DNA from 2 places in the Virgibacillus salidurans genome. Region 2 is predicted to be linked to the other one. Evidence: riboswitches for the same ligand, from Rfam matches in the RefSeq annotation. Region 2 holds a riboswitch; the other holds the start of a gene.
The links. A riboswitch is a leader RNA that binds a small molecule or an ion and turns the genes downstream of it on or off. The one in region 2 is predicted to bind lysine.
Positions count from the first base shown of each region.

Region 1: another riboswitch for lysine. It lies ahead of KFZ58_RS17840 (amidohydrolase); the one in region 2 lies ahead of KFZ58_RS12330 (Na+/H+ antiporter NhaC family protein).

Region 1 covers NZ_CP074373.1:3,570,149-3,586,653, reverse strand. The annotation lists gene KFZ58_RS17845 (alanine/glycine:cation symporter family protein) at 191-1,660, opposite strand; gene KFZ58_RS17840 (amidohydrolase) at 1,676-3,286, opposite strand; lysine riboswitch at 3,498-3,669, opposite strand; gene KFZ58_RS17830 (hypothetical protein) at 3,843-4,022, shown strand; gene KFZ58_RS17825 (ABC transporter permease) at 4,416-5,663, opposite strand; gene KFZ58_RS17820 (ABC transporter ATP-binding protein) at 5,656-6,588, opposite strand; gene KFZ58_RS19245 (hypothetical protein) at 6,929-7,060, opposite strand; gene KFZ58_RS17815 (MerR family transcriptional regulator) at 7,134-7,691, opposite strand; gene KFZ58_RS17810 (ATP-binding cassette domain-containing protein) at 7,802-8,680, opposite strand; gene KFZ58_RS17805 (GntR family transcriptional regulator) at 8,686-9,078, opposite strand; gene KFZ58_RS17800 (hypothetical protein) at 9,109-9,831, opposite strand; gene KFZ58_RS17795 (DoxX family protein) at 10,108-10,626, shown strand; gene KFZ58_RS17790 (PH domain-containing protein) at 10,679-11,053, opposite strand; gene KFZ58_RS17785 (GntR family transcriptional regulator) at 11,870-12,256, shown strand; gene KFZ58_RS17780 (ABC transporter ATP-binding protein) at 12,286-13,185, shown strand; gene KFZ58_RS17775 (ABC-2 transporter permease) at 13,189-13,896, shown strand; gene KFZ58_RS17770 (ABC-2 transporter permease) at 13,893-14,597, shown strand; gene KFZ58_RS17765 (YflT domain-containing protein) at 15,191-15,556, shown strand; gene KFZ58_RS17760 (DUF3231 family protein) at 15,961-16,505, opposite strand, start outside.
Region 2 covers NZ_CP074373.1:2,390,367-2,406,871, reverse strand. The annotation lists gene KFZ58_RS12400 (MetQ/NlpA family ABC transporter substrate-binding protein) at 1-599, shown strand, start outside; gene KFZ58_RS12395 (YuzK family famiily protein) at 819-983, shown strand; gene sufC (Fe-S cluster assembly ATPase SufC) at 1,221-2,012, shown strand; gene sufD (Fe-S cluster assembly protein SufD) at 2,030-3,337, shown strand; gene KFZ58_RS12380 (cysteine desulfurase) at 3,337-4,557, shown strand; gene sufU (Fe-S cluster assembly sulfur transfer protein SufU) at 4,554-4,976, shown strand; gene sufB (Fe-S cluster assembly protein SufB) at 5,041-6,438, shown strand; gene KFZ58_RS12365 (helix-turn-helix domain-containing protein) at 6,999-7,790, shown strand; gene KFZ58_RS12360 (LL-diaminopimelate aminotransferase) at 7,938-9,176, shown strand; gene dapF (diaminopimelate epimerase) at 9,190-10,074, shown strand; gene KFZ58_RS12350 (sulfite exporter TauE/SafE family protein) at 10,212-11,033, shown strand; gene KFZ58_RS12345 (bifunctional metallophosphatase/5'-nucleotidase) at 11,046-12,449, shown strand; gene KFZ58_RS12340 (YunC family protein) at 12,510-12,821, shown strand; gene yunB (sporulation protein YunB) at 12,936-13,697, shown strand; lysine riboswitch at 13,743-13,924, shown strand; gene KFZ58_RS12330 (Na+/H+ antiporter NhaC family protein) at 14,061-15,620, shown strand; gene KFZ58_RS12325 (sodium-dependent transporter) at 15,821-16,505, shown strand, end outside.

The DNA.
Region 1 (16,505 bases), 1.2 Mb from region 2:
TGTGCGCGGAACGAAAGACCTCGACCGCGAAATGAGTCGCTCTGTTCGCTGGACAAACGAATGTGAGCACTGGACGAAGCGCTCTAACCGCGGACAAAGGTCCGCAACCGCTGGACAAATCACCCTGACGCGGAACAAACGAAAAAAAGCAACAGCCCAGAATCGTCCACCAGGCCGTTACTCCCATCATTCACATCAATTTCCTTTCCGCATCCTGCTTCTCTTTATCCTCATAAAACAACACAAAATCAGGATCCACCTGCCCAACTCCAAGATACCTCGCTTTATAATCATTGAGCAGCTCAAAGAATTTTTTACTCAAAATCAAAATCACGACCACGTTGATAAATGTCGGTATCGCAGAGGTGATATCCGCGAAATACCAGACGGTTTGCCCCGGGATTCCAAAGCTGGCGGCATAAACGACCATCAGCATGCCGGGTATAGGATAAAACCATTTGAAAAAGGTGAGCAGTCCATTTTTTAATTTTTCCCTTCTATTTTTAAGCAAATGCCGAAGCAGGATCTCATAATAGAGAAACCAGCCGCTGAGGGTGGTTAAACCAAATAAGAAAATGCACAGGGTGATAATGATTCTTCCTGTCTCACCGATTCCAACTTCAAATGCGGATAGCGTCAAATCAGCGCCGGACAAGCCGGAAGACCATACGTCAGTGATAATGATTGTAAATGAAGTAATCGTACATACAATAATCGTGTCTACAAACACTTCAAATGCGCCCCAGACTCCTTGTTTTACTGGATGATCAACTTTCGCTGTGGAATGGACCATCGCGGAGGTTCCCCAACCAGCTTCATTACTGTACACCGACCTGGCCATCCCCATTTGAATCACTTGCGCAACCGCGGCTCCCGTAAAACCACCAACGGCAGCGGTGCCTCCAAAGGCGCTCGTGAATATGAGGGAAAAAACCTCACCGATCTGGCCGAAGTTGCTGATAATGATGTACAATCCGCAAAGAATATAAAATACAACCATAAACGGAACCAGTTTGGATGCTACTTTGCCAATATGTTTGATGCCACCGTAAATAATAAAATAAAGAACGGTAATAAACAGAATGGAAGCAGGGATCATACCAATATCAAAGGTAGAACTGATCGCCTCAGATATGGTGTAGTTTTGCATGGTGATAAAGAATGTTGAAAAGATACCCATGCCGAAAATAAATGCAGGAATCATCCAGAATTTAAAATTTCGCTCTTCACCAAGTCCTTTTTCCATATAATACGTAGGGCCGCCGTATGGATCGCCGTTTTCATCTGTGTTCCGGTAGTAAACAGATAAGGTTACTTCTACCGTCTTTATAATCATGCCGAGCAATGCGCACAGCCACATCCAGAATACCGCACCAGGTCCACCAACAGCAATTGCCGTTGCGACACCACCAATGTTTGCCACACCAACAGATCCTCCTATTGCGGTACTTACTGCTTCAAACGATGATAAGATTCCCTTCCCTGAACCGGCTTCCTTCTTTTTAAACAGACTTCCAAATGTCTTTTTCAAAATATGCGGCAAGTAGATGAACTGAAAAAATTTACTTCTAAATGTAAAGAATAATCCCACAAAAACAATGGTGAGGATCAGCGGCAATCCCCATAAAAAGGCAGATACATTTTCTAATAAAGCTTCCATAAATAGTACTCCTTTCTAGGACGTTGTATTTTTCTGGTATTTGACGTCTCCGCCGATGATTGTCATTTCAATGTCTGTATTTAACAATTCATCCGCGTCTGCAAACGTGAACGGATCTTTGGAATACACGGTCATATCCGCTAATTTCCCTCTTGAAATCGTTCCTTTTACGGTTTCTTCATTGGTTGGATATGCGCCCATTTCCGTGAATAGGCGGAAGGCTTCATGCATTGTTAATTTTTCTTTTGGATTCCAGCCATCATGGTTTTCTCCAGGTGCTTTCCTTGTTACTGCGGCATGAATGCCAAGCAATGGATCAACAGGCTCTACAGGCGCATCTGAACCACCCGCGCAAATAACACCAGCAGATTGCAGTGTTTTCCATGCATAAGCTAGTTCGATTCGTTTTTTGCCAAGTCGATCCTTTACCCATGGAAAGTCCGCGGCCAGAAAACGTGGCTGGATATCGGCAATCCGACTAGGTCGCGCCAGTCGCTTTATTAGGTCTTCTCGCAATACTTGTGTATGAATAAGTCTGTCACGGTAGCTAGCGGCCGGAAACTGATCCAAAATATCCAATACATTTTCGAGCGCTTGATCGCCGATTGTATGCACAGCAACAGGCATGGACAGCTCACGGGATCGTTTAACAATATCGAAAATTGCCTCCTGGCTATACATTGCTTCTCCATAGTTTTCCGGGTCATCCTCGTAAGATTCTGATAAAAGAGCAGTCCTTCTTCCAAATGCGCCATCAGCAAATAATTTTACCGCGCCGATTTGCAACGTATGATTTCCGTATCCCACGTACATGCCCATATCTCTTAAATCATCGAGAAAATCATGATTGATTAATAGATTTGCGCGTAGTCCGAGCTCTTCCTGATTCAGTAATTCATCATACATTCGATACGTTTGCTCGAGTCCGCCTAAATAGAGAGGGTCGTTTGAGTGTACACTTGTTAATCCCTTTTCCAGTGCAAATTGAATTGCCTGTCTCATCGCACCTTTTAGCTCCTCATAGGATTTTGCGGGGATATGCTGTTTGAACAGCTCTGAGGCCGATTCAAGTACGAGCCCAGTTGGTTTTTTCGTGTTTTCATCTAAAACAATCGCCCCACCCTCAGGGAGGCTCATATCCGGATGATAGTTAATCACCTCTAAAGCCTTCGTATTAACTACAGATGCATGTCCGCAGATTCTGGATAAAAATAACGGATTATGCGGCGCGGCCTGGTTCAGCTCATGAATGGCAGGTATGGGCGACCCATCGCTAAAAAGATTTTCATCCCAGCCGCTTCCTACAAGCCATTCTCCGGGCTTTAGCTTCGTTGTCCTCGTCACGATTTGATCCAGCATTTCCTGTTTGGAAGCCATACCTGTCAGATCTAAATTCAAAAATTTACTAGCAATTTGTGAAAGGTGAAGATGGCTGTCAATCAAACCAGGTGTAACGGCTTTGCCTTCCAGATTGATGACTTCGCTACCATTTTCCTTCCAATGGAGCAACATGTCTTCCGTTGTCCCCATATCGATAAACCGACCATTATCAACCACTACTGCTTGAACGTTCGCTTTAATAGAATCAAATGTATAAAAATTTCCATTGGTGTAGATTTTTTTCATGATGGCTCTCTCCTCCGTTATCGGCTGAATAGATAAATTGTAGAAATGTATGAAGCAGTGCTGAGAAGCTGGTGGTGAAACTGTTTGGGTGTTCACGGAGAGAGCTTGAGTGGTGATTGCTATTTTAATAGGTACAAACCCTTTTAAAATACAAAAAAACAACGATAGAAAATAACCTATCCTTGTTTGACAATAGACGTTATCCTCCATCTCGATCAGCAGTTCTCCATGCACGACGCATGACAGTATGTCCCTTCTTTAAAGACATCCCAGCAATAATAAGGTTGACATTTATTATGCTTCGGCGAATAATCCTTTCATCAATCATCATCGATGTCATACTCCAATTGACTACTTTTACCATCCGCGCCTCTACCTCATCGATCTGATAAGGTATGTTATGAAATTACATAATATACTAACAGATTATCGAGAGCTGATCAAGGGGATTTTAGATTGATGGACTTGTATCATAATACAAGCGTGTCAAATACATAATCAGATATTTCGTTGCTGAATAGTTTAATAAAAGGGAACAACATTTGGGGGTGTCATAATGTCGTCCACGCAAAGAACTGGAGCAAACAATCCTAAAGATACAACGGCAGGAGAAGCCTTATCCTTGGAGGAACTGAATTTTATCGTTTCCATTTTATTTCTCATCGGTTCAGGCATTTCTGTTTATATAGCTTATAAAAATTTTAGCAATTCAACTTCTGTAGAACCATTGGAATAAGGAGTTAAGGCTGGCTTTTCGCCTTCTTGTTTGTCGCCAAGCCGAACATATCCATAGTCGTATCCGGACCGATACTGAAATTGCAATAGCTACTGCATTCGTTTGTTTGGAAAGTCTCAATAGAAAGGGAAAATAGTAACCATTCTTCATGATTAGGTCTTATTTCTGGAATGCTAATAAAGCTTCTAAGTTAGATCCTATTGAAGCCTTACGATATGAGTGAATGGATTAATTTCTTGTTGGGATAATCACGGGATCACAAAGATAGACCCCCCTTGAGTTAAACAGCCAAGTGGAGGTCTATTCTATATTTGCATTCATCCCCTTGAAGGGTAACGGGTTGTTGCTTACACTCATTATGCCACTTAATAGATCATATTACAGATATAAACACTAAGCTCGGATCCACTTCCAAATCTCACCCGGCGTCGCATTCTTCCCATACATAAGAATACCTGTCTTAAATATTTTTCCTGCCAGTTTCATGAAGACCCAGACACTCACAACTAAAATAGCGATGGCGATAAGGATTTCCATCCAAGGCCATTCTTCCAGCAGCGAGAGGCGGAGCAGTAACACGCCTGGAGAGGTAAATGGAATATAGGTACCGAGTTGTGCTACGAAGCCGCTTGGATCACTTATTACTGGTCCGATAAAAATAGCTGGCAAAAATGGCAGCATCATAACCATGCCCTGGAAGTTCCCTGCTGTTGACACATCTGACATCGTTGCGCCAATTCCAACGAAAATAGAAGCGAACAACAGATAGCCTAGAATAGCGATAGCAATCAACAAGAGAAGTTCTGGTACGAATAGATATTCCAGAATCGGTACATCTATTTGCCATACAAGTACCGGTAAAATAAATACCGTCAAGACGACGACCTGAATAAGCCCTAATACAAAATAGCCGACAATTTTACCCTGCATCAATTCTCCAGGTGTTAAGGATGATAGAATGATTTCAGCAATTTTGTCTTTCTTTTCCTGGGAGGCACTTTGGAATATCGCCATCCCTGTCAAAACAATCGAAAGCATGATCGCCATGGCAAAGGCACCAGGAACGATTCGCTCCATCAGATTATCCGCTGCCATCCCGGTGTCGGTACTTTCTCCGGATTCACTAGCTTCCATGTCACCTGCTGTTGTTTCTTCAAAAACAACACCACTTGAGACGACCGCCATTTCTTCATCGCTCAAACCCAACTCTTCCAATTTCATGGCTTGAATTGGCGCTGCTAATGCTTGCACTTGATTGGTAAAAAATTGATCCATTTCATTACTTGTATAGACTGGTACCACGCCATTTTCCAAGGAACTCTCATCTACAAATACGTAGGCAGTGTTTTCCTCATCCTCCAGCGCAGCATTTACATCAGACTCTTCCACATCGGTTTGCTGCAACTCCCAGTCGAAACCGGATTGTTCTGCGGTTTGTTCCATTTGTTCATACACACCGAGTTGATCATTTACAAAAACGGTTGTGGATGCCGCTTCTTCCTCATCCGATCCACCGAAAATAGATGGCATCATGAAGAAAAACAGAAAGATAGCAGGTGTCAAAAATAATCCGATAAGATAGGATTTGTTTTTCATATTGCGTTTAATTTCCCATTTAGCAACCTTCGTTGTGTTATGCATGTAATTCACCAGCTTCCTCTACTAAATTTCTGTCTGTTGCGATATCGATAAATATTTCATGTAGGGAAATACGATCGATAGCTAATTCCTGAATGACAATGTGATCCGGCAAATTCTTCAACCAAATGGATGGCTGCACATCATTGGATAAATAAAGAACCGACGTTTCCTCACTTTGCTTCACGCGCTGTACTTGTGGTATGCGTTCGAGTTCCCCGAGGTCATTTTTTCCGCGTATGGTACATTTGAAATTCGCATATTGTGTCTTTACATCATCCATCGTTCCATGGATCACTTTTTGACCTTGATGCATCATGAACAACCTGTCAGCCATTTCCTCAACTAGGTTCATTTGATGGGATGAGAGGAGAATTGCTGTACCTTTGCTTGCAAGATTACGAATCTCTTGCTTGAACAATTCCTGGCTGACCGGGTCAAGTCCGGAAAAAGGTTCATCCAAGATCAATAGCTCTGGCTCATGAATAACGGATGCTATAAATTGAACTTTTTGCCCCATCCCTTTGGAAAGTTCTTCTACTGAAACTTTTTCTTTTCCTTCCAGATCAAATTTTTTCAAATAGGCAAGTGCCCGCTCTTTCGCTTTATCAAGCGGATAGTCCTTGAGTTCCGCCAAATAAAGCAGGATATCCATGACTTTTACGTTTTTGTACAGACCGCGCTCCTCCGGCAAATAGCCGATTTTATGACGCGGAATTTCCTGTGCCGCATTGTTTTGAAAAGTAATCGTCCCCTCGTCCGGGTACATGATCCCCATGATATTGCGAATGGTCGTTGATTTCCCGGCACCATTCGGTCCCAGGATTGCCATAATTTCTCCTTTACGTACATCAAAGGAGATTCTTGAGATAACCTGTTTGTCTTTAAAAGATTTTCCTAACTTTTCAACAGATAGCATTGTTTCCATATGTTTTCCCCTTTCTAATTTGATCGTACGATATCGTTTCTTGGCAGTTAAGAAAGTATAACTACTTTCTTACCGCATAAGTGCAAGCTATGAGCTTTTGCCGTAAAGGATTGCACTTCAAAGTATAAGGGATTCTAATAAAGCAAAGAACACTTTCTAATAACCCCTTTAACAAAGCCAACTTTTCTAATTACAAATTCTCCATCGAAGTGTGTGGGTTTGAAATAAAGACTAACTGTTTATATTGCCCCTTTGGATGTAATTTTTCTAAAGGGGTTTCCTATGGTAAAAGTAATATAGATCAGTAGAAATAATCATGCCTCCCATCTGTCTTCAAACACTACTCTTCCATCTCTTGCTCAATGGCTCTCATCACTTCTTCTATATATGTTTCTTCCTCTGGTGTCCAGAAGCTTGGAAAATTGAAATCATCCATCTTACCTGATTCGACTGTGTGTTCAATTTTATTCATGTAATTGAGCAATTCTTCTTCTGGCATGGATTTTGAGAGAAGTTTGAGCATGCGAAAGACTACTTGTTTCGCTTCAGGAGCATGTGCTGGCACGTTGTTCTTTTATTAGCTTTTTTACGTCTGCTAAGATCAACATCCAATCTTTATCAAGCTCTTGTCGCTGTTCTTTCGTAAGATCAAAGTACTGCTGAGCGAATTCTTCAGAGAAATACTCCTTCATCCATTCCTTTTGATCCTCTTCACATTCAATACTTTGGAGCAAGGAACTTAAGTGCCGCCATGTCATCGAATGTCCTTCCTTAAGCAATCCCTGCACATAATCGATTGAATCAATTGCCCGGTTCAACTCATCTCTTTTCTCCATTAACAGCTTCTTTTGTAGGGGCAGTGAAGATTCCAAATGGTCCATTGATGCACCTTTTTCTTCAAGAAAGTTCTTAATTTCCTGAAGTGAATAACCGATGAATTTTAACGATTGAATTTGTTGCAGCGTGGCTAGTTCCGAAAGTCCGTAAAGACGATGACCACTCGTGTTGCGTTCACTCGGATAGAGCAATTCAATTTCCTCATAAAAGCGCAGTGTTCTCGTTGAGATACCAGTTTTCATTCCGAATTCACTAATTGTATACATTTTGTCAGCTCCTTATATATAGAGCATAAGGCATAACGTAACGGTAAGCGCAAGCACAAAAAATCAAGAAGCACAGCAACGGTTCTCAAGTTTCCTCAAGATATCTAATTTTAAGATGCAAAAGAACCATCCCCGTGCTTCCTCTGTAGCAACAACGTAATAATTTCTTCCAAATCCAGCGCAGTCCGGTTTGCCCACTCCAAATTATTTTCCAGGAAATAATTCTCCGTTGCCTCAGGTTGATTCGAAAGGATTTGCTGATTTTCCCGGGAAACTTCACCTGGTATGTGTGCTTTTGGAAGCGAACTGACAACCCAATAGCGTTTAAAGCTTTCTGTTAATGCCTCCTTTTCAAAGATTCCTATCATCTCTCCGCTTTTTATTACGGATAAGTAGTCTACAAGTTTCATCATATCTGCTGATTGATGGCTTGCCATAATAATGGCGTGCTCCCCCTGATCCATCCAATCCACTAATATGTCCATCAGATGCTTTTTAGAAGGGATATCCATGAAAGATGTTGGTTCATCCAGCAGTAATATCGGTGTATTCCTTGAAATAGTTAAAGCCAGGTTCAACTTTTGCTGGACTCCCTGTGATAATTTCCCGAATCGCTTATTTAACGGGATATCGAAAAGCTTTACCATTTTATCGAATAACGCATCGTCCCAGTTAGGGTACAATGGCGAAATTAGATCTCTCAACGTTTTTCCGTTATAGGCATCCCAGCCAATCACAGTTTGCGGCTGGTAGGACACTTTAGACTTCCAGCTTTCATCATGCCCATAGACAAAGGCATCAAAGACTTCGATGTTTCCCTTATCAGGCGTTGCGAGATTCATGATTAGCTTCAGCAATGTACTTTTTCCGGAGCCGTTGTTACCGACTAAGGCAGTGATCGTCCCGGGTTCAAGGCTTAAATCAATCGGACCAAGATGGAATTCATCTATCTTTTTCTCTAAATCTTTGATCTGTACAAATGGTTGCATCGCTCTTACTCTCCTTTCTTTTGTCGAATCAACACTTCATGAAAAATTTCTTCAATCTGCTCGATGGTATAATCATAATTAATTGCTGTTTCAACTGCCTTTTCAATGGTTTCATAGACAGAGGATATCTTTACTTGTTGTTTAAGAGAATCCTCTATTTCCGCAACAAAGGTACCTTTTCCTTGTGTCGTTCGTATAAATCCCTGGTATTCCAAGTTTTGATAGGCGCGACGAATGGTAATCACACTAATTTCCAAATCCCTGGAAAGCACACGAATGGAAGGTAGTGATGTACCTGCAGGAAGATGGGCACCAGCGATCAATGCTTTAAGCTGTTTTTCGATCTGGTGATAGATTGGTTCTCGTGAATCCTTAGAAAGACGAATTGGCAGCTCCACGGTACACACCCCTTTCTGTGAAATGGCTCATTAGAGATAATCTATTTTATCTATTTGCTTTTTCATATAACGCTGCCAATAATGAACTCCAAGGAATGCAAATAATATCGAAATGATGGATGATAAGAGCGGCCAATCTTGGGCTGCAATAATTGTTAAATAAACAGGACCATTGCCGAAAAGCAAATGAATAAACGTAATAAATAACAATCCGCCTATGATTAGAATGATACCGTGAAATGTCATGATTTTCGTATTCACTATATCTCCTGCGTCACTTGCGGGCATGACGAAACCAGCATAAATTCCGATCGCGAGCCAAATGATAGCAAAGGCAATGTGTGACATAGGTGATATCATCGTTTGGAATTGCGGGTTTACAATATATAGCGCGATAAGCATTAAAAGGTTATATGGAATGGAATAGGCAGCGTAAACGATGAATCTGCTTTTGATTAATACATTTTTTGAAACAGGTAATTGTGCTAACATGATTAATGCTGGTGATGCCCAAATTTCTCCACTGATCTTCTGGTATTGAAATTCTTTGATTCTCAACCAGGCTGGAAACAGGGCAAACAGAGTAATGAAAAGTAAATCAAACCCAGCAAAATCATTTTCTAAATAAGTGCTAAATGACGGTAAGAAAAATACTGCAATAACAGCAAAGAATAGAAAAGTCCATATAAAGGCCCTTATGGAAGCCTTCCATTCAAATGTAGCCAGCCAATAAGCTTGTTTCCAGTCTTGCATGGTGTGCCCTCCTTTTCAACTGTATTACTGTGTATGTGTATATAAACAGTATAAAATACTTTCGCTGTAAGTCAAGGGTATTTTTATTTTTTTTAAGCATAGCTGCCTTTACCCGGTTGTTCACCATTTTGCCACAACTTTATTAACAAATTGTGAAATACTGAACAAAGTTATTTTCATGAAGTTATGATCATGCTATGATGTAATTGTAATAAAGAAACACATTCATAATTTATTGTGAAATACTGAACATAAAAATAAAAGGAGATGGAAATGATGATTATGGATTTCATTCGCAATAATAAAGTAGTAGCTGGAATATTAGCTTTCTTACGGATTTATATTGGGTATCAATGGGTGACAGGTGGATATGGGAAAATTGTTGGTGGAGAATTTGATGCTAGTGGTTTTATCCAAGGTGCCATTGCCAACTCAACCGGTGAGGGAGCAACGGTTCAAGCATGGTGGGGGACATTCCTGGAAGCAGTAGCACTGCCGAACGCGGAACTTTTTTCAATCATAGTAATGTGGGGCGAATTGTTGGTAGGTATTGCACTTATTCTGGGTCTTTTCACTAATTTTGCAGCACTAATGGGTATCACAATGAATTTCGCATTCCTGTTCAGCGGAACCGTAAGCACAAACGCGCAAATGGTTGCCATCACCGTATTTCTAATGATTGCGGGTTATAATGCAGGTAGATATGGCTTAGACAGATGGGTACTTCCTTTCTTGAAAAACCGTATGACAAACCAAACGGAAGAACAAGAAAACCAAGAAACTGTTGCAGCATAATTAGTAATAAAAGGGCTGACCTTGATCTTGGGAGGTTCAGCCCTTTTTGTATTCAGCAAACATATTCTGCCAATACGCTCTGTACTTTGTAAATGCTTAACTGCTTGTTGAATGTTTTTCCAATAGGCTCGGCACTCCCTGAAACCCATAATTTCAGTTCAGCCTCCATATCAAATGTACCTGCAGTTTCAATCGAAAAATGGGTGATATTCTGGTATGGTATCGAATGGTATTCTACCTTTTTCCCGGTAACTCCTTGTTTATCGACTAGAATTAGACGCTTGTTTGTAAAAACCATCAGATCGCGTATCAGCTTATACGCGTGTTCTACTTTTTCTGTAGTGCTGAGTAATTCTGTGAGCTCCTTTTCAGCTTCCTGAGCATCCATTTCAGATGCATTCCCCATCACGCCATCGAATAGTCCCATGGAACGTCCTCCTTAAAATTGTTACTTATTCTATTGTAAATCTTTTGTGGTGAAGTTGGAAGTATGGGGATAGTTATTTTGCTTCTTTCTTTAGAAAGCGGGAGAACCAGCCCCCCTGCTTTGTATATCGGATTCAGTTCGGGAAGTTGTATAAAAAAGTTGTATTCTTTAACATAATCGCATATAATTAAAATAAGAAGATAATAATAAAAACGAGTCGTAAGCAGCAACTTACGACTCTAAACAGTTACCGCAAAGTGCGGCGACTTGAGGATGAAAAGTAATTACCCCAGATTTGAGTCTACAGGGTAATTACTTTTGTTTTTGGCCGTCCACAATCAATACTGCCAGAATTGCAGATAAAATCATTAACTCGGGGTGTATTTTCGATTGGTATCACGGGCAATCACCCCTTTTCTTTCCTGGGAATGTACTGCCACACCTCCCTTCTGTTATGGGATGTGCGCCTCACACTGCTTCACTGTCTGAGTCTATTATACTATAAAGTTTTGGAAAGAACACTAGTTTTCTACCTTTTTGATTAATTTTTATTGTTGCATCAAGTAATAGCGGATATTCTTGTGACTTTTTCAGCTAAAATTAATAAAAACAGCCAAAAATCCTTATGAATACAGGAGTCTTGGCTGTTTTTATTTGTCATAAAGTTGTAGTGTTAAGAAGCCCGGAGATGATTCTTTTGCTTCATAAGGAAGCAGGAAAACCGCTCCCGGCTTCTTTTTTGCTAAAACATATACTATCATGTATACTGTGTATATAATATATACACGGATAAGGTTTCCAAGGAGGTGTTTCGATGTGCTGATCCATGTGTCGCAAGCGAGTCCGAAGCCGATGTATGAGCAGGTGGTTGAAGAGATTCAGCGGCTTATTGTAGCTGGGGAAATGGAACCGGGGGAGATGTTGCCGTCAATTCGGGAGCTATCCAAAGAGCTGACAACTAGCGGGATAACAATTAGGCGGGCTTATCAGGAATTAGAATTAATAGGATTTATTTATACACGGAAAGGCAAAGGCAGTTTTGTGTCAGCGTTAAGTGAAGAAAGGCTTTCGCGGTGGAAAATGGAACAAGTGCGTGAGCCTCTTTTGGAATCGGTGTTACGGGCAAAAGAGTTAGATCTGAATCAAGAACAATTTCAGAATTTGATTAACGACTTATGGCAGAAAACGAAAAGACAGGAATAATACTTCAAACAGGGAGGGAGGACAAACCGATGCATAAACAACAACTGGCAAATATAGATGAACAGCCACTGTTATTAGAGATAAATGGATTAAGCAAATATTACAAGGACTTTCAGCTGGAGAATGTAAATCTCGCATTGCCAATTGGAGGAATTATGGGTTTTCTTGGACGAAATGGCGCAGGAAAAAGCACAACAATGCAAGCGGTAATGGATTTGATTAAACCGGATGAGGGTGACATTCGCATTTTAGGTATGTCTATGCCGGAGGATGAGGTTGCTATTAAAGAACAGGTGGGATATGTAGGTGATACGCCACTATTGAATAATGCCTGGACAGTGGAACGGACGTTGCAGTTTTCACGTCATTTTTACCCAAACTGGGATCAGGAGATGGTAAAGCAAAATTTGCAGCGTTTTGGAATTCCGACAGATAAACGAATAGATAAGTTTTCCAAAGGGATGAAGGTCAAGGCCTCCCTTATACTTGCGATGGCGCATCAGCCGAAATTATTGCTTCTCGATGAACCGACTTCCGGTTTGGATCCTGTGGTGCGAGGAGAGGTTCTAGAGATACTGCTGGAATTTGTACAGGATGAGAATAGGGGTGTATTATTTTCATCTCATATTACACCGGATGTGGAGAAGATCGCAGACTGGGTGGCTATCATTGATGAAGGACAGATTTTATTCAATGAAGATAAGGAATCATTACTGGATCGTTACAGAAGAATCGTTATATCCGGTGGCGATGCTGAAAAAGTTATTGACCATCCCCTTCTCTTTAATTGTGAACCGACAAGGGGAAGTTATGTGGGATATACAGCTCAGTACGATGAATTCCAGAAAACCGCGGAGGGCGAATGGTACGCAGAGCGTCTGACATTAGAGGAACTTTTCTTACTGTTGACAGGACGAAAGGAGGGGTAAGAAATGAAGGTGTTGATTTCTAGAGAGTTTGATGAAATGTTTTATTGGAAGAAGATGATTTACTATCATAACCTTTTTGGGGCAGGAATAATTTTGCTTACATGGATTCTAGGCCCAAAAGTGGCCGGACTTACTGATGTTGAAAATATGAATATGATGATTTGTCTTATTGGGTTGCTTTTTGTCTATGGTCGATTAAGTTATACCATGAAGCAAGAAGCGGCTAATCGGCAGATAACTTTTTTACAAACGCTGCCTGTCCGCAAAAATTATATTATCCACGCGAAATTTCTCAGTAACCTGGGACTATGCGCTGCCTCTTTTATTTGGATGTTATTATTTGTTTCTCTTAATCAGTGGATTAATGCTTCCTGGACGTTTGAAGCCTGGATGATGGCGTCGGTCTTTATTTCCATGGCTCTTTTTATTGCTGCAATCATGCAGATATGTCATTTCATATGGGGTGCTGGAGGGAAAGATTGGATTTTTTATATAGCATTAGCCATATGGGGAGTGATTGCGATTTCATCAGGATTCTTACTAGAGGATCTGGGAATATCCTTCACCCAGTTTTGGTTGCTGTTAATAATAGTACCTATGGTGATTTATTTCATTTGCTGGTGGGTAACTATTTGGTGGACAAATAGAAGTGGATTCCCTGACGGAGGCAAGTATGCAGATGCTAGATTATCAGAGGGAGGGAAGAAATGATGAGAACAAGTGTGGTTATTCATTTAATTAAAGAAGAATGCTACAGTAACCGCCATTTGTTATTCTGGTATTTCCTGACCTCTCTGGTTCTCGCTGGCGTGTTGATTTATTATAGCAGCAAGGAAGGTGCACTTGACTGGGTGAACGCAGCAGGGATCAGTTACGAAGATTTTTCCATGCTTTATCTTGCTGTTTTGTTTATACCCTATGCGATAAGTTGGATGAAGTTTTCCAACAGACCCGAACGAGAGCTTGGCACAGGCTATTATTCGTATGTTCATACGCTCCCTATCACCTTAAGAGAAATCGTGACTGGAAAATATATTACCAACTTTCTTTTAAATGGTATTATGGCTGGATGGTTGTGTTTCCTATGGTGGGCTTTTGAAATGAATTTCCCTTACTCTACAGCTCCTGAAGGTTGGACGGCATTATGCATAGTTCCCTTCCTTTTCGCTTCCGGTGTATTAGCTGTTGAATTAGGCATTTTCTTTCAGTGGGGAAGCAGTTATTTGTCTCTTTTATTTCTTATTTTATTAATTGCATTTAGCCAATTTGAATTCGTAAGTCAGTTGGCAGGATTGACCACAGAAATTATGGAATCCTATCCGGTAATGTTGTGGGGAGTTTCTATTCTTTTGTCACTGTGCGTTTGGGTGTTATGCTGGCGCTGGTCGATGTCAGCTTATAGCAGGTATTGATGTTAGGTGAGGAAATGAAGCAAGCATTTGACGTGGGTAAATTACGTCTTTACTAGATTGGCAGAGAGGATGATTACTTTACTAAACTGTTACTACTATTTGTTCTGATCCCAGCAAGTATCAGCAATATCATCGGTGGAGCCATTTTCATCTCCTTGCTCTTTTCTTGTGGGTTTCAGAAAGAGATCCAAGTTAAAATCGGACTCAGACCGCATGTCGTAAACGATGAGCTTTTATCAACCAGACGAATCCTAATGTCAGTATCTACATATTATAAGTGGAGCAAAAGAAGTCTAATCTCTAGTTTGAATGCAGAGAGATTAGGCCTTTTTATTTTTCTTTAAGGTTGGATTATCCTAGCTTCTACTTATGGCTTCCGAGAAAAAAGGTAGTTGAAGAAAAAGAAAAGAGAAGCTAAATTAATATTCCCAATAAAATTAATGAAATAAGATTTAGTGAAGGTGTTTTCGGGAAATTAACACTCAAGAGTTTAAGGTAGCAAGTATATAAAAATAGGTGATTGTACACAAATGCTTAAAAGTAAATTAAAACTCCACGATAGAATATGATATTAAATGAAGGAGATGACGAAGATGACGAAGATGCCGGATCTTATCTATGAAGCATATATGAGCGATGAAGAGGCTATTGAAGTGATAGAAAGACTAAAAACAAAAGTAGATCAAGACGATATTTATGTTATTACACATGATGACCATACAGATCGAGTTACTGATCGTGCAAAAACCAATACTGTAGGAGTTAACGAAAGAGGGGTTGGTGACTCCATCAAAAACATTTTCCGTAATAAAGAAGATAAGCTAAGAGCTCAATTGATGGTACTCGGATTCTCAGAAGAAGAATCGAACATCCTTGAAGAGCAGTTGGATCAGGGAGTGATTATCGTTGTTTCCAAAAAGCCCGGTAATGGAACTCGGACAAGAAGAAAGCAGGAATGAACACGTGAAGACAGGAGAGTAATATAAACAATGAGAGTAGTTTTTCAGCACAACGGATTGTATTCTGGATTATAAAAGTATCTAATGCTTTTGATAGTGCTAAAAAGAGGTGTGTACCTTGAGAATGCGGCGACTTTTATGGGTACAAAAAGTAATTACCCCAGATTTGAGTCTGCAGGGTAATTACTTTTTTCATGGTTGCCTATCGGGAGACTACCTCATCAAAACGGGAGAGGCGCGTGGCAAATCGGGAGAGAACGCCTCCAAACCGGGAGGAAGCTTCGTTAAAACGGGAGACACAGGCTGGAAATCGGGAGAGCGCATCCTCAAACCGGGAGAGCTCGTTCCCAAATCGGGAGACATCGCCCTTAGGGAACCGTCCCCGTTCGTCCCCTTTGTTAATGTCAGTCTTGTTGTTTGTTCTTCGCTAATTTTTTGCGATCTTTTATTCCGGGTGGTTGTTCTAACCATTCGTGTTTAATCATGATGTCGGCACCACTTTTGGCAAGCTTGGAAACTTCTAATGATAATCGTTCATAATTAACCATTAAATCACTTCGTTGACTAGCAGATGCTGCTGTAGAATAATTTCCAACCCCTGCAGCAATCATCAAATTTGTGTGAAACATTATTAATTTATCTGAAAAAGTTTTGGTTATGGAGTCACTTATAGTTACATCTACTATCTGTGGAGTTTCCATATCATCTTTCAAAAGTGTATCTGTAAAAATTTTGATATGTTTTTTCGAGATGTCTCTTGCTCGAAGCATGTAATCCTGTACGTCTTTAGATGGCGACGTTTGGGCAAATGCAATGCATAGTTTCATCCCTATTGAATTTGTCAGTACGTTCTGATACAAATGGGTAATCTCTACAGCACTTAATGGCCGTTTATCACTGAAAGGATTTAACCCGCTTAAATACTTTTTGCTGTCCACATAATCCGTTT
Region 2 (16,505 bases):
GCGGCAATCTGGATGCAAATTACTTCCAGCATATTCCTTATTTAGAGAATCAAATAGAAGAGATTGGCTATGACTTTGACTACATTGATGGGATTCATATTGAACCGATGGGCGTTTATTCACAAAATATTTCCAGTATTGATGACATTGAAGATGGAACAGAGGTAATTTTGAGTCGTTCTGTCGCTGACCATGGTCGTGTTCTAGCACTATTTGAAGAACAAGGTTTAATTACATTAGATAAAAATGTGGATAAAGTGGAAGCAGAAGTAAGTGATATTGTAGAAAACCCGCTTAACCTGACTTTTTCAGCAGACGTTGATGCAGCTCTTTTACCAGAACAATACTTTGCTGAAGAGGATGCACTGGTCGCGATCAATACAAACTATGCTATCGATGCCGATTTAAATCCATTAGAGGATGCACTTTTTATAGAAGGTGACGAATCTCCATATGTGAATGTAGTTGCAGTCCAGTCGGAAGATACAGAAAATGAAGCGTTGAATACATTAGTGGATGTTCTGCAATCGGAAGAAATTCAGGATTTTATTTTAGAAACATATGATGGAGCCGTTGTTCCTGTTGGAGGAAATGACTAATTAAAACACATTTCAAGCAAATGTGGAGCATTTTATAGTATATGCCAGCAATAAGAAAGATGTTAATGCAGAAATGCGAGTGGTATATTTCAGCCTTTTATATACAAAATAATTCGTTCTGATGCGTTTATACCCACTTTGTTTTGGGAATTATCCTTGTGTTAAGCTAGTTATTGTAATTAAGCGAAAGGATGGTTCACTATCAATAGTGGTATAAAGATGAATTACACTCCAGAAATGGAGAAAGCAATGCAGCAATCGAATAAGGTTGGTTATGCCGAGTACGAAAGAAGGTTAGATAAACGCATTGCAGTTGAGAAACGAAGAGAACAAGAATATGCTCAATGTAAACATCTGTCCGCTGAATTAGAACATCAACTATAAAAAGTAACTTATAATTGTACAACTGATACTGATGCTCTTATGATAAGAGCATCAGTATTTTTATTTTTTGTACTCCCAAAATAAAAACGATATAATATAGAGGAAACAAGCTTTTTTTAAACCTAAAAGAGTTGATATTAAATTCGAAATGATATAAGATTGTAATGAGAATAGATTGAGAATGGAATACATACCCATTCGTAATATAAAATAATAATAGTAGTTGGAGGTATCACAATGGCAGGATCAACGCTAGAAATCAAGAATCTTCATGTAACCATTGAAGGTAATGAGATATTAAAAGGTGTAAACCTTACGATAAATGGTGGAGAATTTCACGCAGTAATGGGACCGAATGGTACCGGAAAATCAACCCTTGCATCTGCAATTATGGGGCACCCGAAATTTGAAATCACAGAAGGAAGCGTACACCTTGACGGGGAAGACGTACTGGCAATGGAAGTAGATGAGCGTGCGCGTGCAGGTCTGTTCTTAGGTATGCAGTACCCAAGTGAGATTAGCGGTGTAACAACATCTGATTTCTTACGCTCTTCCATTAACGCACGTCGTGAAGAGGGTGACGAAATTCCTTTAATGAAATTTATTAAAGAGATGGATAGTGTATTGGATTATTTAGATATCGACAAAAATATGGCACAACGTTATTTAAATGAAGGATTCTCAGGCGGGGAGAAAAAACGTAATGAAATTCTTCAATTAATGCTACTAAAACCGGAAATCGCCATCTTGGATGAAATTGACTCAGGATTGGATATCGACGCATTAAAAGTAGTTTCCAAAGGGATTAACAAACTGCGTGACGATAATTTCGGTTGCTTGATCATTACACACTATCAACGTTTGTTGAACTATATCACACCAGATTATGTACACGTTATGATGCAAGGTCGTGTTGTTAAATCAGGTGGACCTGAACTTGCAAAACGCTTGGAAGCTGAAGGTTATGAATGGATTAAAGAAGATTTAGGTATTAAAGATGAAACAGTTGGCGAAGGCCAAGAAGCTTAAACGTTAGGAGGGGTAAGATGACTGTAGAAACAAAACTACCATATGACAAAGACTATATCGATCAGTTCTCACAATCTAGAAATGAACCGGAATGGATGCGTTCCTTACGCCTTCAAGCTCTAGAACAGGCTGATACGCTTGAAATGCCTAAACCTGATAAAACGAAGATAGGAAAATGGAATTTCAGTCGCTTTAAACATACCGCAGAAGGCGAAGCTATTTCATCAATCAATGATTTACCACCGGAAATACAGGACTTTCTTGATCAGGATAATGCACCGGAAAATTTATTCATTCAGCGTAATAACTCTGTTGCATATGCATCCCTGAATCAGGAATTAAAAGATAAAGGTGTTATTTTTACAGATATTTTCACAGCACTTCAAGAACATGGAGATTTAGTGCAAAAATATTATATGAAAGACGCTGTTTCCGTTGATGAGCATCGTTTAACTGCATTGCACGCTGCACTGATGAATGGTGGGATTTTTGTTTACGTTCCAAAAAACGTGGAAATAGAAAGCCCAATCCAGACTATCTTTTGGCAGGAAGATCCAGAGGTGGCGCTGTTTAACCATGTGCTCGTTGTAGCAGATCAGAGCAGTTCATTAACCTATGTGGAGAATTATATTTCCCATAATCATGAACAGGAAACTGTAGCTAATGTGGTTACAGAAGTTATTGCCCTTGATAATGCAAAAATCTCATTCGGTGGTGTTGATAATTTCGCAGCGGGAACAACTACTTATACCAACCGCCGCGGAGCAGCATACCGCGATGCATCTATTGATTGGGCAATTGGTGAAATGAACGATGGAAATACTGTTTTTGAAAACATTACACATTTAATCGGTGATAATTCAACAGGCCATACGAAAACTGTTACTGTTGGCCGTGGTAATTTAATCCAAAATATTACAACGAAAAGTGTTCATTTTGGAAAAGATACAGAGGCTCATATACTTCAACACGGTGTAATGAAAGATAAAGCCTCATCTATCTTTAATGGAATCGGGAAAATTGAGCATGGTGCATCAAGGTCCAATGCGGAGCAAGAATCACGGGTGTTAATGTTAAGTGAAAAAGCACGCGGTGACGCAAATCCGATTTTGCTAATTGATGAAGATGATGTTGAAGCTGGTCACGCAGCATCTGTCGGCCGTGTAGATCCAGTTCAGCTATATTATTTAATGAGCCGCGGAATTACGAGAACCGAAGCTGAGCGGTTAGTCATCTTTGGGTTCCTTGCACCGGTTGTTAATCAATTACCGATTGAATCGGTAAGAGAGCAATTAACCCAGTTAATTGAGAGGAAGGTATACTAATGGATGTAGAGGCCATCAGGCAGCAATTTCCGATATTAGATCAGGAAGTTAATGGACATCCGCTAGTATATTTAGATTCATCCGCGACTTCTCAGAAGCCTCAGTCAGTTATTAATGCAGTTGATGCGTATTATCGTGAGGACAATTCGAATGTGCATAGGGGCGTTCACACACTGGGATCACGGGCAACGGATAAATATGAAGGCGCCCGCGAGAAAGTTCGTCGCTTTATTAACGCAGAGAGTACCGCTGAAGTTATTTTCAATCGTGGTACGACAACAGGAATTAATACCGTTGCCTATAGCTACGCCCGCCAAAATGTAGGAGCCGGGGATGAAATTGTGATCACACCAATGGAACATCACAGCAATATCATCCCATGGCAACAGGCAGTAAAAGCTACTGGTGCAACATTGAAATATATCCCATTGCAGCCGGATGGTACTGTTTCGCTAGAAGATGTACGTGAAACGGTTACGTCCAACACTAAAATCGTGGCCATCAGTCATGTGTCCAATGTGCTTGGTACTGTTAACCCTGTAAAGGAAGTTGCTAAAATTGCTCATGAAAATGATGCAGTTATTCTAGTTGACGGGGCACAAGGGGCACCACATATGAAGGTGGATGTTCAGACCCTAGATTGTGACTTCTATGCATTTTCTGGCCATAAAATGTGTGGACCTACAGGGATTGGCGTATTATATGGGAAGAAAAAGCATTTGGATGCGATGGAGCCAGTTGAATTCGGTGGTGAAATGATTGATTTTGTTAACCTATACGATTCAACATGGAAAGAGCTCCCTTGGAAATTTGAAGGTGGAACACCAGTTATCGCTGGGGCTATCGGCCTTGGCGCGGCGATAGACTTTTTAGATGGGGTCGGCATGGACGCCATTACTAATCATGAGAAAGAATTAGCAGCATATGCAATGGAACAAATGCGGACAATTGACGGTTTAACGATATATGGTCCAGAGAACCGAGCAGCTTTGGTTACCTTTAATTTAGGTGACGTTCACCCACATGACACTGCAACGGTACTCGATGCAGAGGGTATAGCTGTTCGTGCAGGCCATCATTGTGCACAGCCGTTGATGCGCTGGTTGGATGTAACAGCAACAGCACGAGCCAGTTTTTATTTGTATAATACAAAAGAAGATGTCGATCGTTTGGTTGAAGGACTTTTAAAAACGAAGGAGTATTTCGGTGATGTCCTATGAATAACTTAGATACACTTTACCGGCAAGTGATTATGGATCATTATAAAAATCCTCGCAATAAAGGGGTTATCGATGGTGACACATTGACGGTTGATATGAACAATCCGACATGCGGGGATCGAATACAGCTGCATTTACAAATAGAAGATAATATTGTTAAAGAAGTAAAATTTGAAGGAGAAGGCTGCTCCATCAGCATGTCTTCTGCATCCATGATGACTTCTGCAATTAAGGGCATGAAACTTGATGATGCTTTGGAAATGTCACAGACATTTTCCGAAATGATGATTGGAAAAGATGTCGACACGGAAAGCTTGGAAGATATTGCTGCACTGCAGGGAGTGTCTAAATTTCCAGCACGGATTAAATGTGCTACACTTGCATGGAAGGCAATGGAAAAAGCCGTTAAAGAAGAGTAGAAAGCCAATGGATTAACGTACGAAAGCATAATGAGTACGAATATCTAATAGGAGGTTTTTAATTATGGCTAAAGAAATACCGGAAATGGAAGGGTATGAATATGGGTTCCATGACAAGGACGTTTCGGTTTTCCGCACAGAAAGAGGCTTAACGAAAGCAGTCGTTGAGGAGATTTCAAAGCGTAAAGAAGAGCCGGAGTGGATGCTCGATAAACGGTTAAAAGCACTGGAAGTTTTCTATAGTAAACCAATGCCTCAATGGGGCGGCGATCTATCTGAACTTGATTTCGATGAGATTGTTTATTACGTGAAACCTTCTGAATCACAAGGAAGAACATGGGATGAAGTTCCTGCAGAAATTAAAGAAACATTTGATAAACTAGGTATTCCGGAAGCGGAACAGAAATATTTAGCTGGTGTTTCTGCACAATATGAATCAGAGGTTGTATATCACAGCTTGGAAAAAGACTTAGAAGAACAAGGAATTATTTTTAAAGATACAGACACAGCTTTGAAAGAAAATGAAGATTTAGTCAAAGAATATTTTGGTAAAGTAATCCCTGCAGCAGATAACAAGTTCTCTGCATTAAACACGGCAGTGTGGTCTGGTGGATCTTTCATCTATGTACCAAAAGGGGTTCACACATCTTCACCACTGCAAGCTTATTTCCGGATTAACTCGGAAAATATGGGCCAATTTGAAAGAACATTAATCATTGTAGATGAAGGTGCATCTGTACATTATGTGGAAGGCTGTACAGCACCGGTATTTACAACAAATTCCCTGCATAGTGCCGTTGTTGAAATTTTCGTTAAGAAAGATGCCTATTGCCGTTATACAACAATCCAAAACTGGGCTAACAACGTGTATAACCTGGTTACTAAACGCGCAACAGTTGATGCGAATGGCACCATGGAATGGATCGATGGAAATATGGGATCCAAGCTTACCATGAAATATCCATCTGTTCTCCTAAGAGGAGAAGGCGCACGCGGTATGACACTTTCCATCGCACTGGCTGGTAAAGGTCAGCACCAGGATGCTGGAGCTAAAATGCATCACTTGGCACCAAATACGTCATCTTCCATTGTTTCGAAGTCCATCTCGAAAAAAGGTGGTAAAGTATCCTATCGTGGAATTGTTCATTTCGGACGTAAAGCGGATGGCGCCCGCTCGAATATTGAGTGTGACACGTTAATTATGGATAATTCATCAACATCTGATACGATTCCATATAATGAAATATATAATGACAATATTTCATTGGAGCACGAAGCAAAAGTGTCTAAAGTCTCTGAAGAACAGTTATTCTACCTGATGAGTAGAGGACTGAGTGAACAAGAAGCAACTGACATGATTGTAATGGGCTTTATTGAGCCATTTACAAAAGAGCTTCCAATGGAATATGCAGTAGAAATGAACCGTCTGATTAAACATGAGATGGAAGGTTCTATTGGATAAGAAGATAATAATCCCCGTCACATCAATGTTTGTGACGGGGTTTTATATTGCTGATTTTAAAAGTTCGCATTTGATGTGAAACCTGGATTTCCGAAAAAACACTGTTTTATAACAAGAGATGTGATTATAAAGGGATTTAGACATATAAATCCTCGTTACACATATTCTTGTATAACGAGGCAAGGAAGTTATTGTATCGGCAATTGTAAACTACCTCGTTATAAATTCCGGGAGTCCAGGCTGAACGACGACGTAGTGACAATTCTTTTGCAAACGTTGGTTTAGAGCAGGGATTTGCTATGGAAATACATTCCGCGCACATTAGGGCGGCTGATGAGCCTCCTTGAGCTGGCGCACTGCGGAGTCTCACCAGCCTTTAGCTCCCGCACGAGTCTGAAGACCCCGCAGCGGCGGTCTTCCGCGAGGAGGCTGAAGCCGTGCCCGCGGAAAGCGACTGTCCGGAGCGGAAATCAACAAGCACTTATGTCATCTTTTATATCTTTTGTGTTAAAAGCCACAATCTTTTAGAATACAGCCTAGTATATAAAGGGGGGGCCTGAATGCTTTATCTAAATCCGGATAATTTTATTTTAAAGCCTTCATTCGCTACGATCCATTGCGAACCCAATTGGAGATGGAGAAAAAGGGACAGGCCTATGCCAAACTTTGACTTATTTTATGTGTGGAGTGGGGAGGGTGAATTAGTATTAAATGGGAAAACATATCAAATAGAAAAAGGTCACTGTTTTTTATTTAAACCCGGTGACGAGACTACAGCAACACATAATCCTCAAAACCCTCTCGTATTAACTTATATTCATTTTGATGTTGACGAGGCAGCTAGTTTGAAGAAGATGCCCTCCTCGCACAGGATTATCGAAGACATGATTAGCTTTGAATCATTATTAACACAATATGTTCGTTTGTTTTTAGTAAAGGCTTATGGTACAGAAATCGAAGCAAAGTTAATTTTAAAGCAGCTGTTGATTCGGCTTCTTCGAGAAGAGATGGAAAAGAAGGAACGATTAGAAGGTACAAATCATATGCTTGAAACGATTAGGGAAGTTGCTAATTATGTTCAACTACATCCTGGGAGGCCACATACAATTGAAAGTTTAGCAGCACGTGCAAATCTATCAGAACGGTATTTCTCTCAAAAGTTCAAACAAATTATTGGCCAAACGGTGAAGACCTATATTGTTCATTCCCGGATTAAACGGGCAGAACATTTACTTTATTTTTCTGGAATGACAGTAACAGAAACTGCGTCTGCACTTGGATACAATGATTTACACTTTTTCAGTAGGCAATTTAAAAAATACACAGGCCATAATCCTTCTGAAATACGTTAGAGGTTATCAAGTCACGTTCTTGGTAGCCTCTTTTATTTATAAACTTCCTACAAAAAGTACAAATATTTAGCTAAAGGATCTAAATTCATTATCATTTTAAAATGATAAGCTACTAACTAAGAAATCAAAACGGTTGGAGGCGTCAAAATGGTGATGACAGATTATATTCAAGCGCTTTTTGCAGATCGCATAGGTGGGGCTGAATTTGGATTAAAAGAGGAAGTATATAAATTTGAAAAGATTAAAAGAGCAAAAAAAGAAGCAATACAAACAAACCCGGGAATGGAATTAATTGATCTTGGTGTTGGTGAACCGGATGCAATGGCTGACCAAGCGGTCGTACGAAAGTTGGCTGAGGAAACAGGTAAACCGGAAAATCGTTTTTATTCTGACAATGGAACCGAGGAATTTAAGCATGCTGCAGTGACTTATATGAAAGATGTGTTTGGTGTAGGTGAACTACAGCCAGAGACAGAAATAAACCATGCGATAGGTTTAAAATCAGCTTTGTCCATGATTCCGACAGCATTTATTAATCCTGGTGATATTACGATTATGCCGACACCAAACTATCCGGTTATCGGTACGCATACAGAATATTTAGGTGGAGAGGTAGTCTGTTTACCGTTAATAGAGGAAAACGGCTTTCTTCCAGAGCTAGATTCATTATCAGATGATGCATTGAAAAAGGCAAAATTACTCTACTTAAATTATCCTAATAATCCAACTGGGGCAGTGACAACAAAGGCATTTTTCGAAGAGGTTGTCCAATTTGCTAAAAGGCATAAATTGATTGTTATCCATGACGCGGCATACGCTGCACTTGTGTTTGATGAGAAGCCGCTTAGTTTCTTATCTATCCCGGGGGCAAAAGAGGTAGGAATCGAGTTGCATTCCTTATCAAAATCCTTCAATATGACTGGATGGAGAATTGGTTTTGTCGCAGGAAATGCTAAGCTTATTTCCGCATTTAGTACGGTAAAAGATAACTATGATTCGGGTCAATTTATTCCAATTCAGAAAGCTGCAGCCTATGCTCTAGCACATCCGGAAATCACGGAGCAAACGGCTGCTAAATATTCGCGTCGCCATTCATTTTTAGTAAACGTATTGCGTGAATCAGGGTTTCATGTTGAAAAGCCAAAAGGATCCTTTTTCTTATATACACGGATTCCAAAAGCAGTCGCGGGCGGACCAGAATTCCATTCAGCAGAGGAATTTAGCCAATACTTAATAAAGGAATTGTTATTATCAACTGTCCCATGGGATGATGCAGGATCATTCATTCGCTTTTCGGTAACCTTTCAAGCAAATGGAATAGAGGAAGAAGAACGTATCTTAGATAAAATCAAATCACGGTTAAGCACGGTAACTTTCATCTTTTAAGGGGGGATTAAATATGATGTTTACGAAAATGCATGGCTTAGGAAATAATTATATCTTATTTGACCAATTGGATAATTCGGAAAATTCATTGCGAGAAGAGGACTATCCCGAACTTTCCAGAAAAATTTCCGATGTTAATTTTGGAATTGGCTCTGATGGGATTATCCTTATTTGCACGTCGGAAAAGGCTGATTTTAAAATGCGGATTTTCAATGAAGACGGTTCGGAAGCGAAGAATTGCGGAAATGGCTTACGCTGTGTGGCAAAGTTTCTCTATGATCACATGTATGCGGCCACACCTGATTTTACGATTGAAACGTTGGGTGGAATCGTAGGTGTTCATGTGGATGTTGGTAAAAATAAAACGGTAGAATATATCACTGTGGATATGGGAGCACCGAAACTATTAAAAGGCATGATCCCAATGAGAGGTGATGCCTTTGCTTCGGCTGTTAATGAATCTTATACCTTTGGCGAAGAAGCATATAAATTAACCTGTTTATCCATGGGAAATCCCCATGCAATTATGTTTGTTGATGATGTCCAAGAAATACCGCTAGAAGAGGTTGGACCAAGACTTGAACATTCCAGATTATTTCCGGAACGTGTGAATGTAGGGATCGTTCATGTAAAAAATCAGGTAGAAATGGATTACCGGGTATGGGAAAGAGGTTCAGGAATTACAATGGCCTGCGGAACAGGAGCTTGTGCTTCTGTCGTAGCAGCTACATTAAACGATCTGGTTGATCAAAATCAAGACATACTTGTGCATCTTCCAGGCGGTAATTTGACTGTAAAATGGGATGAACATGGGCATGTTTGGATGCGAGGTAGAGCTTCGTATATATGTCATGGGGAGTTGGGTGGTTTTCTTAATGTAGAAGATTTGATTGGATAGTTTCATAAAATAAATTGAGCTCGCGGTCTGCGGGCTTTTTTGTTTTGAAAACAAGTTAAAATGTCTCTGAATGGGAATCAGCGTAAATCAATGCTAATATAGGATGAGAAGTATATGAAAGATAGAAGGGCTAACCATTGGTTTTTATCATATGTGTTTTAATCGGAGTAATGACTGCTTTTTTAGGTAGTTTAATGGGCCTCGGTGGAGGGATTATCCTCATACCCAGCTTGTTGTTTCTGAGTAGTTTTATGGATTCCTTTGCGTGGGCGACACCACAAACTATTGTAGGCATCTCCCTCGTAACAATGATTTTTACAGCATTATCATCGACAATTGCTTATCATAAAATAAGACGGTTGGATTATAAAACCGGTTTGTTATTTTTATCAGGAAGTATTCCAGGTAGTGTGTTGGGATCTTGGTTAAATCAATTTTTTAATGCGGATAACTTTCTATTATATTTCGGTTTGGTCATGATTGTGATGTCATTCCTATTTTTTGTAAAACTGAAGCCAAAGGGATCTCAATCTGTGGATGGTAAGGGACGAGTAAAGCGTGAATTTTATGTGAATGGCGTGACTCATATCTACAGTGTCTCAATCTGGCTGGCTTTCTTCATATCGTTATTTGTGGGTACACTTTCAGGATTGTTTGGTATTGGTGGAGGGGCAATTATGGTGCCTGCCATGATATTATTATTTGGAATTCCGATACATATTGCTACAGGGATTTCTATGTTTATGATTCTATTTGTAAGTATCATAGGCGCGAGTACACATATTGCGCTTGGGCACATTGCATGGGAATATGTTTTCTTTTTTATTCCTGGTGCGTGGCTTGGGGCTAAGCTCGGTGTGATTGTAAATCAAAAACTGACAGGACAAGCCCTTGTGTGGATATTTCGTATTTTATTGATTTTTATTGGTTTACGCATGATTTTTCAAGGTCTGGCTTAAGGAGTATGACATATGCAGGAGAAACTTTATTTCTATTATACAAATGATTTACATAGTAATTTTGACCAGTGGCCGCGTGTTGCTGGCTTTTTCAAAGAGGCAAAAGCCAGCAGGGAAGCCGCGAATGAATCCTGCTGGTTAATCGATATTGGAGATCATGTTGATCGTGTTCACCCAATAGCGGAAGCCTTTATGGGGAAGGCGAATGTTGCGGTAATGAATGATGTTGGCTATGATTTAGCGACACTTGGCAATAATGAAGGGATCACATTAGCGCATGATGATCTTTTTCATTTATATGATGATGCCGAATTTCAGGTCGTTTGCGCTAATTTACACAGTATGGATGACGATGAACCTGACTGGCTTCAGCCAACTGTAAAAATTCAGTCCGTTGGCGGGGTGAAAGTAGGCGTGATTGGTTTAACGGCTCCGTTTAATGCCTTTTATGAACTGCTTGACTGGCATGTAGAACCTCCATATAAAACACTGGAAAAATATGTGGAACAGCTGAAAAAATCAACAGATATAATTATTTTGCTGTCCCATTTAGGACTTAACGAAGACCAGGAGATTGCTCGCAGGTTTGAAGATATTGATGTGATCATTGGTGGCCATACCCATCATCTGCTGCGTACGGGAGAATATGTCAACAATACGGTGATTACAGCTGCTGGGAAACATTGTGCCTTTGCTGGTGAGGTTATTTTAACATGGGATCACGAACGTCAAGAACTTGTTAAAAAGGAAGCATATACGACCGATATCACCCATCTTGCAAAAGACATGAAGGCAGAACAAAAGCTATTTGAACTTGAGGGACGAGCGGATGAAATTTTAGCGGAAAAGGTTGTTCACATTACCTCTCCAATTGAGATAAGATGGTTTAAGGATACCAAGATTATGCAGGAACTCACCAATACGCTAAAGGATTGGACGAAGGCGGATTGTGCTATGTTAAATTCGGGCCTCTTATTAGATCAGCTTCCTGCTGGTGATGTAACGTATAAGGACATTCATCGTATTTGTCCACATCCAATAAATCCGGTTGTCGTTGAGCTGTCGGGTGATGAGTTACTCGAGGTGATTCGCTCAAGCTTTACGAAGGATTTTATGGAATTGAAGTTAAATGGCTTCGGTTTCCGTGGAGAGATTCTTGGACGTATGTTATTTTCAGGATTACACGTGGTTACTGCTATGCATGAGACTGGAGAAGAATATGTTCGAGATGTTACGTTTCAAGGTTATCCATTGGAATCTGATCGTATTTATGCTGTTGCAACAGCGGATACATTCACATTTGGCCGACTGCTTCCTGAGATAGCTAAATCGGAAACGAAGCGTTATTTTTTACCAGAATTTTTGAGGGATTTGCTGGCAGATACGTTGCGGGATAAATTTGGCGATGAATCGTGACACTTTGCCCCACCTGTGCATACACATATAGTGTCATCACGAAGGAGGCATTTAATTTTCATGATTACAGTGAATCCGTTAGAGGTAGAGGGGATTATTTTTACAGCAGTTAAGGTAGAATTGCCGAAGACAAATTTATTAGTGATTTCAAATGATGTAGGTTACATTATGTGTGCGGCTTTGGATGTGGACTTCTTTAACGAGAATGAGAAATTGAGAAAGCGTGAGGTGATCGCCGGTCGAGCTGAAGGTGTACGTACCATTGATGAATTACTAAACGCTCCACTGGCAAAAATCACGGATGCTTCAAAGGAAGCATATGGCTGGGAAGAAGGCATGATCGGTAAGGATGCCCTGGTTAAAATATCCTAAATTGCAGGTGCCTCCCAAGTTGGGGGCATTTTTGTTTAAAAATAATTTTAAATTCTAACCCTCTCAAAACAAGCATAAGTTTGTTTTAAGGGGGTTTTTATGTTGAGACAGCGGATGGGATTTCTTAAAAATAAGACACCACCTCCAGGTAAAAATTTACTTGTTATTACAATGATTATGTTTGTTGTCGTTGTATCCTTCAGTATATGGTTTATTAATAGAGGAATCACACCAACGTTAATGGAAATAGCAGAAACAAAAACAGAAGAATTTGCAACACGTGCCATCAATTCCGCTGTTCGATTTTCAGAGGACTATGATTTTGAAGAGGTTGCAGATATTAACACAGATAATGAAGGAAATGTAACGATATATGGTTGGAATTCAAACGTTATAAATGAAATAAATCGGGTATCGACAGATCGGGTGGAAGAGTTTTTTTACAGGATGAATAGAGGGGAGCCACTTACCTTTGACAATCCCCTTGAGGAACCACTTGATGAAGACGACGAATCAACCTATGTCGAACTGGATCCGACTGTAGTAGATGTTCCAATAGGGCAAGCAACCGGTAATACAATCCTTGCCAATTTAGGTCCGACTGTTCCTGTTAATCTTGAACTTGCAGGAAGTGTGAGAACTGATGTCATTCATGAAATAGAGCCATTCGGGATAAATGGTGCTTTGGTCAATCTTTATTTAATGGTCGAAGCGGATGTGCAGATTGTCATCCCTTTTATAACCGAGGTTACAGAGGTGAGTACAAGAATTCATATTGACTCAGGCACAATTCTTGGAGATGTTCCCGAATTTTATGGGGGAGATGGTGATGACCCATCGATTGCAATACCAAGAGATGACTTGCAGGATGAATAAAAGTTTAGTATAATAATATCACAAGTTTAATAATGAACCTCAGATCGGTGAGGTAGAGGTGCAAATAATAGGAGTAGTCAACAGGAGAATGACACCTGTGATTGTTGATGAAAGGATTGTTTGCCGAAGTGTAATAAGTGTCAAACTTATTATTGCTGGTATATCTCCTGAATAAGAGATGTACTGTCATGCTTTTAAGCTAATTTGCATGGAGAACTATCGATCGAAATGGAGGATAACGTATATTGCAGGACAATGGTAGGTTATTTTCTATCATTGTCTTTTTTTGTGGCTTTTTTTAAAGGCATTATGCTCCGTTTAACTTTATCTCCATGCATACAAAAAATATTGGAGGTAACCGTAATGGAAGGAACCATCTTATCAATTATTCCAGCTGTCATTATGCTTATTCTTGTTTTATTGACGAGAAAAGTGTTGATTTCACTAGGAGCCGGGATTCTGATTGGCGCATTATTTATTCATGATTTTGCGATCTGGGATACAATAAAAGAAATAGGAACGGTATTTTATGAAATATTTGTCTTGGATGGAGCACTAAACACAGGAAATATTCTACTTATCAGTTTCCTGTTATTACTTGGTATTATGACAGCATTCCTGCAAGCATCCGGCGGGAGTAGAGCATTTGGTGAATGGATGGTAAAGCATGTGAAGACAAGGACCGGTGCTCAGATTGTAACCCCTGTTCTTGGCCTGATTATTTTTATAGATGATTATTTCAACAGTCTTGCTGTTGGTCAAATTGCTCGTCCATTAACAGATCGTCATAAGATTTCCAGAGCAAAACTTGCGTATTTTATTGATTCAACGTCGGCTCCAGTAACCGTACTTTCACCAATTTCGAGCTGGGGCGCGTATATTATAGGTATTCTTGGCGGTTTGTTTGCCGTTAATGGGATTACAGATATTCAACCGATAACAGCATTTATTCAAATGATTCCATTAAATCTGTATGCATTAGCTGCCATCCTCCTTGTGTTTTTAGTAGCTTATTATAAAATGGATATCGGCGCAATGCGCAGGCATGAGGAAAGGGCTGTTGAAAAAGGTGAGCTCCTTAACCCCGAGCAGGATAGTGTACCAGGTGATTTAGGGGATGCGTTAGATGCGCATAATGATGGAAAAGTGTACCACCTATTAGTACCGATTGGCGTTCTTATTGTAGCAACTGTCGCTTCCATGCTTATAACAGGAGCAAATGCGAGCGAAGGTGATGTTACGATACTAACGATGTTTGCTAATACGAATGTTAATTTATCTTTATTCATTGGCGGATTAATAGCAGTATTAACGTCTTACGCATTCCATTTGCAACAAAAGCAACCAAGGGCACAAGCACTAAAAATATTTATTGAAGGTATAAAAACAATGATACCAGCTATTTATATATTAGTATTGGCCTGGATGATCGGTTCTATCATTGGTACGCTGGAGACAGGGGAGTTTTTAGCGCAAGTTGTTACCGATGCTTCAATAAGTGCATCTATGCTGCCGTTCCTATTCTTCATTATTGCGGGACTCATGGCAGTCGCCACAGGCACATCTTGGGGAACATTCGGAATCATGTTGCCAATCGCTGCTGAAGTAACGGCGATTACAGATATTAATATGCTTCTTCCGTCATTAGCTGCGGTACTCGCCGGTTCAGTATTCGGCGATCACTGCACACCTATTTCCGATACAACGATCCTCTCGTCAACAGGGGCAGGGTCCAACCATATTGATCATGTTGTAACACAATTGCCATATGCCATTATAGCGGCAGCCGCAGCAAGCATTGGTTACTTGATTATCGGTTTAACAAATCAAGTAGTACTGGCCCTAATTGTTACTTTGATAATTATTATTGGTGTCGGGATAGTCATCGGTTTTATAAATAAATCAAAAGTAAATAAGGCGTAAAAAAGCATTCTTGCATCTACATGATGCAAGAATGCTTTTTAAGTAAAAATAATAAGAATAATATTAAAATTGCTTTGACATAGTCATAAAGTACCTATATAATAAATAACAGAAAAAAGTAAACATTTAAACATTCCTTGTTATAGTTGTACATACACTAAGTTATAACAAGGGAAAAATTTAAAAAGGGAGGTCTTTACATGGAAACACGTTCGCAATGGGGGACAAGAGCTGGTTTTATCTTAGCTGCTGTCGGGTCAGCTGTCGGTCTTGGTAATATTTGGCGATTCCCTGCAGAAGCCTATGCAAATGGTGGGGGAGCATTTTTTATTCCTTATTTATTCGCTTTATTAACTGCAGGTATTCCCATATTAATTATGGAATTTACATTGGGTCATAAGTACCGCGGATCAGCTCCATTAACGTTTAAACGGATGAATAAAAAAACGGAATGGGTTGGCTGGTGGGGCGTTGCAGTAGCTTTCGTAATCTCTACGTATTACTCTGTTATTATTGCCTGGGCAATATCGTACTCCATCTTTTCGCTTAATTTAAGTTGGGGGTCAGATACAGAAGGATTCTTATTTAATGAACATTTAAATCTAGTTGATGCTGGTCAGATAGGAAGTTTTGTTCCTGGTGTGCTTATTCCATTAATTATTGTTTGGATTGTTGTATTAGGTGTTTTGTTTGCAGGTGTTAAAAAAGGGATCGAAATGGCGAATCGAATATTTATTCCTGCATTAGTCATTGTTTTTTTGATTATCGTTATTCGGGCGGTAACATTACCTGGTGCAATGCAAGGGTTGAATGCATTCTTTTCACCTGATTTCAGTAGTATATTGTCACCAGACGTTTGGGTAGCGGCATATGGACAGATTTTCT